DNA from 2 places in the Klebsiella electrica genome. Region 1 is predicted to be linked to the other one. Evidence: predicted binding sites of a transcription regulator. Region 1 holds the regulator's gene; the other holds the start of a gene.
What was found. Region 1 encodes PurR, which represses purine synthesis genes. Its sites were predicted from a motif close to CANGCAAACGTTTGCNTG; they were not measured.
Positions count from the first base shown of each region.

Region 2: a site for PurR is predicted at 2,571-2,588, ahead of pyrD (quinone-dependent dihydroorotate dehydrogenase). Genes of this name have one in related genera too.

Region 1 covers NZ_CP041247.1:2,322,929-2,327,862, reverse strand. Annotated here, with positions in the region: gene sodB (superoxide dismutase [Fe]) at 181-762, shown strand; gene Electrica_RS11045 (MFS transporter) at 805-1,968, opposite strand; gene cydH (cytochrome bd-I oxidase subunit CydH) at 2,132-2,221, opposite strand; gene purR (HTH-type transcriptional repressor PurR) at 2,517-3,542, shown strand; gene punR (DNA-binding transcriptional activator PunR) at 3,561-4,472, opposite strand; gene punC (purine nucleoside transporter PunC) at 4,582-4,934, shown strand, end outside.
Region 2 covers NZ_CP041247.1:3,450,208-3,455,141, forward strand. Annotated here, with positions in the region: gene Electrica_RS16570 (YcbX family protein) at 1-749, shown strand, start outside; gene zapC (cell division protein ZapC) at 756-1,298, opposite strand; gene pyrD (quinone-dependent dihydroorotate dehydrogenase) at 1,465-2,475, opposite strand; gene ssuE (NADPH-dependent FMN reductase) at 2,727-3,302, shown strand; gene Electrica_RS16590 (sulfonate ABC transporter substrate-binding protein) at 3,295-4,257, shown strand; gene ssuD (FMNH2-dependent alkanesulfonate monooxygenase) at 4,254-4,934, shown strand, end outside.

The DNA of each region.
Region 1 (4,934 bases):
GTTGTTAAATATACCCTTTATCATTGCAAGGCTTTTAACTCCCTTCTGCAAGTGTTAGCATTCTGATCACAATAAAAACCTGTCGCACTCGCCGCGGCGAGGGACAGTACATGCTGTTCTGGATGGTAAAACATCCTTTGAATGTGAGCTAAAAAACAAGAAGTTATAAGGAGAGTAACAATGTCGTTTGAATTACCTGCATTACCGTATGCAAAAGACGCCCTGGCGCCGCACATTTCCGCAGAAACCCTGGAATACCACTACGGTAAACATCACCAGGCCTATGTCACCAACCTCAACAACCTGATCAAAGGCACCGCGTTTGAAGGTCAATCTTTAGAAGCGATCGTCCGCTCTTCTGAAGGCGGCATCTTTAACAATGCGGCCCAGGTCTGGAACCATACTTTCTACTGGAACTGCCTCGCACCGAATGCGGGCGGCGAACCGGAAGGTGAGCTGGCAGCCGCTATCAATCAATCCTTCGGCAACTTTGCAGAGTTCAAAGCGAAGTTTACCGACGCGGCGGCGAAGAACTTTGGTGCCGGCTGGACATGGCTGGTTAAAAACAGCGATGGCAGCCTGAGCATTGTCTCCACCAGCAACGCTGGCACGCCGCTGACCGGCGATGCCAAACCGCTGCTGACCGTGGATGTCTGGGAACATGCCTATTACATCGACTACCGTAACGCCCGTCCTGACTACCTGGCGCACTTCTGGGCGCTGGTAAACTGGAAGTTTGTCGCGGCCAATCTGGCGGCCTAAAACGCGAACGCAGAAGGGGCAACCCTTCTGCGAATACATCGGCTATCCGACCAACGCCTCTTCCGGCTGCGAACGCCCGCCGAACAGCACCAGCAGCAGCGCCCCCCCGGCAATTATCGCCCCCATCACCGGCACAAAAGCATAGCCCAGTCCGCCGGAAATCACCGCGCCGCCGGCTGCCGCGCCCAGCGCATTGCCGAGATTAAACGCCCCGATATTGACTGACGAAGAGAGCCCCGGCGCTTCATGGGCCACGCGCATCACCCGCATTTGCAGCGGCGGAACCACGGCGAAGGTCGCCGCCCCCCAGACCACCATACTGATAGCGGCCCCCAGCTGCGTCTGCGCCAGCAGCGGAATTGCCAGCATGATAACCATCAGCAGCAGCAGAAAACCCTTCAGCGTCCCGGAGACGGAGCGGTCGGCGAACTTACCGCCCAGGTAGTTACCCAGCGAAAAGCCGACGCCAATCAACACCAGCATGACGGTGACGAACAGCGGCGAGGCGTGCGTAACGGTGTGCAGCACCGGCGCAATATAGGTATAGAGGGTGAACATGGCGCCTGCCCCCAGCACGGTGGTCAGCAGCGCGGAGAGCACCTGCGGACGGACCAACACGGAGAGCTCCTGTTTAACGTTCGGGCGCTCGCCAGCGCTGCCTTTGGGCAACGAAAACCACAGGCTAACCATCGCCACCAGCCCCAGACCTGCCGTCGCGAGGAACGACATCCGCCAGCCGATCGTTTCGCCCAGCCATGTCGCCGCCGGAACGCCGCCAATATTCGCGATGGTCAACCCCATGAACATGGTCGCCACCGCGCTGGCCTGTTTGTGTTTGGGCACCACGCTCGCCGCCACCACCGAACCGAGGCCGAAGAAAGCCCCGTGGTTAAGGCTGGTGATAATGCGCGAAATCAGCAGCGTGGTGTAATCCGGCGCCATTGAGGAGAGGACGTTACCCAGCGTGAAGATCGCCATCAGAAAAATCAGCGCATTTCTGCGCGCGCGATGAGAGAGCAGCAAAGTCATCAGCGGCGCCCCGACCATCACGCCGATCGCATAAGCGCTGATCAGCATTCCCGCCGCCGGAATTGACACGTCGACGCCTTTGGCAATCACCGGCAGCAGCCCCATCGGGGAAAACTCCGTGGTACCAATACCAAACGCGCCTATCGCCAGCGCTAATAAGGGGAAGTTGATTTTCATGCAATGACTCCAGCAGACCGTCATCGGCGACGGTATCTCATTAGAAGTCAAAAGCATGACATCAATCACAAAAAAACAAAAGTAAACGAAATGGCAAAAGATTTTTGCGAAATTGGTAATAATGGCGGGATGTCGGGGGAAAGAGACCTCTCCCCCGGATAAATCAGTGCAGTACCGCTGTCAGGCCAGCGGCCACGATAAGACCCAGGACAATAATCGTTGTCGTCAGCGAAAACTTTAAATCTGTATCCATCAATTTTTCCCCCTGTTATCCCCACATGAAAAGTGAGCTTGCTCATTTTTGCACACTATCGCGCAAAAATCTTCCATGTTTTAGGGCGATGCACATTTTTGCTCTTCCCCTTTGCCGCAAGATCGGACAAAATCCCACGCTAATTTGAAAGCGTATCGGCCATTGACCCCTTCCTGTCGTTCTGTGTCGTTTTCCCGACGTGATGCAATGATGAAAATTGTCTTCAGGGTGTGTACAGGCAAACGTTTACGTATCGATAATCAGACGATCAGGTCAAGGTCTGGAGTGAGAAGTAATGGCAACAATTAAAGATGTAGCGAAGCGCGCAAACGTTTCCACTACAACAGTATCACATGTAATTAACAAAACCCGTTTCGTGGCGGAAGAGACCCGCAACGCCGTGTGGGCGGCGATCAAAGAACTGCACTATTCTCCAAGTGCCGTTGCTCGCAGCCTGAAGGTTAATCACACCAAATCGATCGGCCTGCTGGCCACCAGCAGCGAAGCGGCCTATTTCGCTGAGATTATTGAAGCCGTAGAAAAGAGCTGTTTCCAGAAAGGCTATACCCTGATTCTCGGCAATGCGTGGAACGATCCGGAAAAACAGCAGGCCTATCTGTCGATGATGGCGCAAAAGCGCGTCGACGGCATGCTGGTTATGTGTTCTGAATATCCGGAATCGGTGCTCAGTATGCTGGAAGAGTACCGCCATATTCCGATGGTGGTAATGGACTGGGGTGAATCCAAAGCCGACTTCACCGATTCGGTGATCGATAACGCCTTCGAAGGCGGCTACATGGCTGGTCGCTACCTGATCGAACGCGGCCACCGTGAAATCGGCGTGATCCCGGGTCCACTGGAGCGTAACACCGGCGCCGGGCGCCTGGCGGGCTTTATGAAAGCCATGGAAGAAGCGCAGATCGCCGTTCCGGAAAACTGGATTGTTCAGGGCGACTTCGAGCCTGAATCCGGCTACCGCGCGATGCAGCAGATCCTCAGCCAGCAGCATCGCCCGACGGCAGTCTTCTGCGGCGGCGACATCATGGCGATGGGCGCCATCTGTGCTGCGGATGAGATGGGTCTGCGCGTGCCGCAGGACATTTCGCTGATCGGTTATGATAACGTGCGTAACGCCCGCTATTTCAGCCCGGCGCTGACCACCATCCATCAGCCGAAAGACTCGCTGGGGGAAGCGGCCTTCAATATGCTGATGGATCGGATCGTCAATAAGCGTGAAGAATCTCAGTCGATTGAGGTTCACCCGCGACTGGTAGAGCGCCGCTCTGTCGTCGACGGCCCGTTCGTCGACTACCGTCGCTAATCGCCCGTGCGGCGCCGGCTACTCCGGCGCCCGCAGCCACTCCCGGTTTAACGTTTCACTGTCCCCCAGATAATCCAGCAGCCATGAGAGGGCCGGCGAGGCGTCGCTCTGCTGCCATGTCAGGCAGCATGCGGCATCCGGAAACGGGTTTTCCAGCGCCAGCGCGGTCCATTCGCCGCGGTCAATCCAGGGGCGGGCGAAATGGCTCGGCACCATGCCAACGCACAATCCCGCCGACAGGCAGGTCGCCGATGACTCCCAGTCCGGCACCACCACCCTTTTCTGGTTATCCAGTAGCCAGGTCGTGCGTTTCGGTAACGAGCGGGAGGTATCCTCCCGGACCAGCGACGGCCAGTTGCGCAACACATCATCGCTGAGTGGGCCGGTCATCTGCGCCAGCGGATGATGGCTCGCCACCACGCAATCCCAGCTCAGCATCCCCATATCGCGAAAAGCGTAGCGCCCCCCCACCGGAATAGAACGGGTGGCCCCGATAGCTAGCTCCACGCGCCCGTCGGCCAGCGCGTCCCAGACGCCGTTGAAGACCTCCTGAAAAACAATCAGCTCGACATCCGGAAAGTGACGATAAAAATCGACAATCATCTGCCGCATACGGGCCGGTTTAACGATGTCATCCACGGCTATCGACAGCTGACCGCGCCAGCCGTTGGCTATCTGCTGGCACTGCTGGCGGGTGATCTGCATTTTTTTGATAACAGAACGTCCCTCCTGTAAAAACCAAAGCCCGGCGGGGGTCAATTCGACATCGCGATGGCGGCGTTCAAAAAGCGGTACCGCCAGCCACTCTTCCAGCTGACGGACGGTATAACTGACCGCCGAAGGTACGCGGTGCAACTCCTGCGCCGCTGCGCTGAAGCTGCCGTTGCGGGCGACAGCATCAACAACTTCGAGTGAGTATTCGGACCACATATTCTGCCTGCAAAAATTTTGAATGCATGTAGAAAATATTAGCGTTTCACAAGCCAGAATGCACTCCCTACACTCTGCGGCATCCTATCTGTATCTATAAGAGAATGTTATGCAACAACCGGGGAAAGGATTTTTAGTGTGGCTGGCGGGACTCAGCGTGCTGGGTTTCCTGGCCACCGACATGTATCTGCCGGCCTTTTCGGCTATCCAGCAGGATCTCAATACCTCTGCGGCGTCAGTCAGCGCCAGCCTGAGTCTGTTCCTCGCCGGCTTCGCCATTGGGCAGCTGTTCTGGGGCCCGCTCTCGGACCGCTACGGACGTAAACCGATTCTGCTGACCGGGCTGGCTATCTTCGCTATCGGCTGTCTGGGAATGCTGTGGGTACGCGATGCCACCCTGATGCTGGCGCTGCGCTTTATCCAGGCTCTCGGCGTCTGCGCGGCGGCGGTGACCTGGCAGGC
Region 2 (4,934 bases), 1.1 Mb from region 1:
GCTGGTTAGGCCCTCACCTCACCCGCCGGGTGAAACGCCATGATGCGGTCCCACTCACCTTTGCCGATGGTTTCCCCTACCTGCTGGCCAACGAAGCCTCGCTGCGCGATCTGCAAAAGCGCTGTCCGGCCAGCGTGCGAATGGAGCAGTTTCGCCCTAACCTGGTGGTGACCGGCGCGGCGGCCTGGGAAGAGGATACCTGGAAAGTGATTCGCATTGGCGAGGTGGTTTTTGATGTGGCAAAACCCTGCAGCCGCTGCGTGCTGACCACCGTCAGTCCGGAGCGGGGGCAAAAGCATCCCTCCGGCGAACCGCTGGCCACCCTGCAACGGTTCCGTACCGCGCTGGATAATGGCGATGTCGATTTTGGGCAAAACCTGATTGCCCGCAACAGCGGCGTAGTGCGCGTGGGCGATGAAGTGGAAGTGCTGACTCGCGGCCCGGCAAAAGCCTACGGCGCAGGCGAAAGCGACGAGAATCCAGAGGTCGTCTCGCAGCCGGATGCCGTGATTGAAATTGAATGGCAGAGACAGCGGTTTAGCGGCAATAATCAGCAGGTATTGCTGGAACAGCTGGAGCAAAAAGGCATTCGCATCCCCTACTCTTGTCGGGCGGGCATTTGCGGCAGTTGCCGCATCAGACTGGAAGAAGGCGAGGTCAGCCCGTTGAAGAAAAACGCGGTCGCTGACGATGGTACGATTCTGTGCTGTAGCTGTATACCGAAAACGGCCTTACGGCTGGTGCCTTAGCGCGTTTTAAACCGCCTGACCCAGGCTGTAGCTGGTCATACCCTGTGCCGGTTGCAGCCTGTCGTTCATGATTTTAATCACATCCCCCAGCTGCATGACTCGCCCGGCGACCGTTACCCCTGGCTGCGCCAGCAGGCAGAGCGCGGCATTTTCGCCCGGTTCAATCACCAGCAGATTCACCTGCTGTCCGCTATCGCTGAGCCAGGCGCTGGCGGCATCGCCGGTGGCGGGCTGCCAGGAGATTTCATGCGTTGTGAAATGCCAGCTTTTTGGCATTTGCGGTTTCAGGAAGCGAATGGCGACCAGCGCGTTGAGAACTAATTCCGCGCGCTGCTCTTTAGATAACTCAATATCGCGACATTTTTCTTCAAAAGAGAAATACAGCGCGGCATCGTCAACACAGAATCCGGAAGGCGCGAAGGCATCGGGCGTCAACATCCGACGCGCAAACCGCGAACGGAACAACATACCATTGGCCAAATCGAGCATCATGCGATCGTGCTCTTCATCGTAATACCAACGCCAGTTATCGTCAGGTTTAATTCGCATCGTTTCCCCGTCCTCTTTCCCGTGCATCTGTAATGCAATGGCAGCCTGCAACAGAATAATTTCCAAAATTAAGAAAAGACTAAAATGTCTAAATAAGCAACAGTGAAGGAATATAAAACAACCAGGGCCGGAAATAAAGCCCTGGGGGGATCAGAGGGGGAAAAGATTAGATATGGGTAACAATTTCTTTAATCAGCGGAGGGCCTTTAAAAATAAATCCGGAATAAATCTGGACGAGGCTTGCACCGGCAGCGATTTTTTCCCGTGCCGCGATCACCGAGTCAATCCCTCCGACTCCGATAATGGGCAAACGACCATTTAATTCTGTCGCCAGCATACGGATAATTTCCGTACTCTTTAATTGCAATGGACGACCGCTGAGGCCACCCGTTTCATCACAGAATTTCATTCCCTGGACCAGCGAACGATCGAGGGTAGTATTGGTGGCAATGACGCCATCAATATTATGCCGAACTAAACTGTCGGCCACCTGGATCAATTCCTCAAGAGAAAGATCCGGGGCGATCTTCACCGCGACAGGGACATATTTTTGATGTTTTTGCTGCAGCTCAAGCTGCTTATTTTTAATACCAGAGAGTAAGTCATCGAGGGCATCGCCGTATTGTAAGGTGCGCAGGCCCGGGGTATTCGGTGAGGAGATATTAATGGCGATATACCCGGCATATGGATAGACTTTTTCCATACAAATCAGATAATCATCTTTACCCTGCTCAACCGGCGTATCTTTATTCTTACCGATATTAATACCGAGAATACCGTCAAAATGCGCCTTTTTTACGTTCTCAACCAGGTTATCAACACCGTGGTTATTAAAGCCCATGCGGTTGATCAAACCTTCAGCATCCACCAGGCGGAAGATCCTCGGCTTATCGTTCCCCGGCTGCGGACGCGGCGTTACGGTACCGATTTCAATGGCGCCAAACCCCATGGCGCCGAGCGCATCAATGCACTCGCCGTTCTTGTCCAGCCCAGCGGCCAGACCCAGCGGGTTTTTAAACGTGAGTCCCATACAGGTGACCGGTTTGGACGGCACCTTCTGACGGACCAGCATTTCCAGCGGCGTACCTGATACACGACGTAATTGTTGAAAAGTAACTTCATGAGCGCGCTCAGGATCGAGCTGAAAAAGGGCTTTACGAACGAAGGGGTAGTACATGAACTCTCCTGGATTCCCGGTGTGCAAACCGGGGGCGTATTATGTTCGATCGACGCCGGAAAGGGAATTGACCTGCGACAAAAAATCTCGCATCCAACGCAAACGTTTACTTTTCTCCCCCCGCATTATGCAATTTTTGACAAAACAAGGGTGGAAAAATCATTTAGGGAAATAAATCGGCTCTGTCACACTGCCAGCAAATGTTATCAATTATAGATAAATGCAAACATTTGGTTATAAGGAGAGAGAAGATGCGTGTTATTACACTTGCGGGCAGTCCGCGTTACCCTTCCCGTTCCAGCGCACTTCTGGAATATGCCAGAGAGACGCTCTCCGCGGCAGACGTTGAAGTCTGCCACTGGCATCTGCAAAATTTTGCTCCGGAAGACCTGCTGTACGCTCGCTTCGATAATCCGGCGTTACATACGCTGAACGAACAGCTGGCCGGCGCCGATGGGCTTATCATCGCCACCCCGGTGTATAAGGCCTCTTTTTCCGGCGCGCTGAAGACGCTGCTCGACCTGCTCCCGGAACGGGCGCTGGAGGGGAAAATCGTCCTGCCGCTGGCGACCGGCGGCACAATTGCCCACATGCTGGCGGTGGATTATGCACTAAAACCGGTGCTCAACGCCCTCAAAGCGCAGGAGATTCTGCACGGCGTGTTCGCTGACGATAGTCAGGTCACCGACTATCAACATAAACCGCAGTTTACCCCTAATCTGCAGGGGCGACTCGATCTGGCGCTGGAGACCTTCTGGCAGGCGCTGCACCGTCCGACCAGCCGCGCTCCCGCGCTCAAGACTCTCCATGGGGTGGAACATGCGTAACCTTCTCAAAACCCTCGCGCTGAGTGGGTTGCTGACGCTATCGGCCCTGAGCCAGGCGGCACAATCCGCGCCGGATGCGCTGCGCATCGGCTACCAAAAAGGCAGCGTCAGTATGGTGCTGGCCAAAAGCCATCAGCTGCTGGAAAAGCGCTACCCAAACACCAAAATCTCGTGGATAGAATTTCCCGCCGGCCCGCAAATGCTTGAGGCGCTAAACGTCGGCAGTATCGATCTGGGCAGTACTGGTGATATCCCACCGATTTTCGCCCAGGCAGCCGGAGCCGATCTGGTTTATGTCGGCGCGGAACCGCCGAAGCCAAAAGCGGAAGTGATTCTGGTCGCGGAAAACAGCCCGATCAAAACCGTCGCTGAACTGAAGGGGCGCAAAGTCGCGTTTCAGAAAGGCTCCAGCTCCCACAACCTGCTGCTCAGAGCACTACAGCAGGCGGGCCTGAAATTCAGCGATATTCAACCCGTTTATCTTGCCCCCGCGGACGCCCGCGCGGCATTTCAACAGGGCAATGTTGATGCCTGGGCTATCTGGGATCCCTACTATTCCGCCGCTCTGCAACAAGCGAGCGCCAGGGTGCTCAAAGACGGAACCGATCTGAAACAAACCGGCTCTTTCTATCTGGCTTCGCGCCCCTATGCGGAGAAAAATGGCGCCTTTATTAGCGGCGTGCTCGACACCTTCAGCCAGGCGGATGCCCTGACGCTGAGCCAACGCCCGCAAAGTATTACCCTGCTGGCAAAAACGATGGGACTCCCTGAAGCGGTGATCGCCAGTTATCTGGACCACCGGCCGCCGACCACCATTACTCCGGTCAGTCGCGAAACCGCCGCCCGGCAGCAGCAAACCGCCGATCTGTTCTACGAGAACAAACTGGTGCCGAAAAAAGTCGATATCCGTACCCGCATCTGGCAGCCCGCAACCGCACAAGGAGCGAAATCATGAGTCTGAATATGTTCTGGTTTTTACCGACCCACGGTGATGGTCGCTACCTGGGAACCGAAGAAGGCGCCCGCCCGGTTGATTACGGCTACCTGCAACAAATTGCGCAAACCGCGGACCGCCTCGGTTTTACCGGCGTGCTGATCCCGACCGGGCGCTCCTGCGAAGATGCGTGGCTGGTTGCCGCTTCGATGATTCCCGTCACCCAGCGCCTGAAATTTCTTGTCGCCCTGCGCCCGAGCGTCACCTCCCCGACGGTCGCCGCCCGCCAGGCCGCGACGCTCGACCGCCTGTCCAACGGCCGGGCATTGTTTAACCTGGTGACCGGCAGCGACCCGCAGGAGCTTGCCGGCGATGGGGTTTTCCTCGACCATACCGAACGTTACGAAGCCTCGGCTGAATTTACTCATATCTGGCGCCGCCTGATGGAAGGCGAAACCGTCACCTTCGATGGAAAACACCAGCGGGTGCGCGGCGCGAAACTGCTGTTTCCGCCCCTGCAGCAGCCGCGTCCGCCGCTCTACTTTGGCGGTTCGTCCGATGTGGCGCAGGAGCTCGCCGCCGGACAGGTCGATCTCTATCTCACCTGGGGAGAACCGCCGGAGCAGGTTGCGGAAAAAATCGCCCAGGTGCGTGAAAAAGCCGCCCGTCACGGTCGTACGGTTCGCTTCGGTATTCGT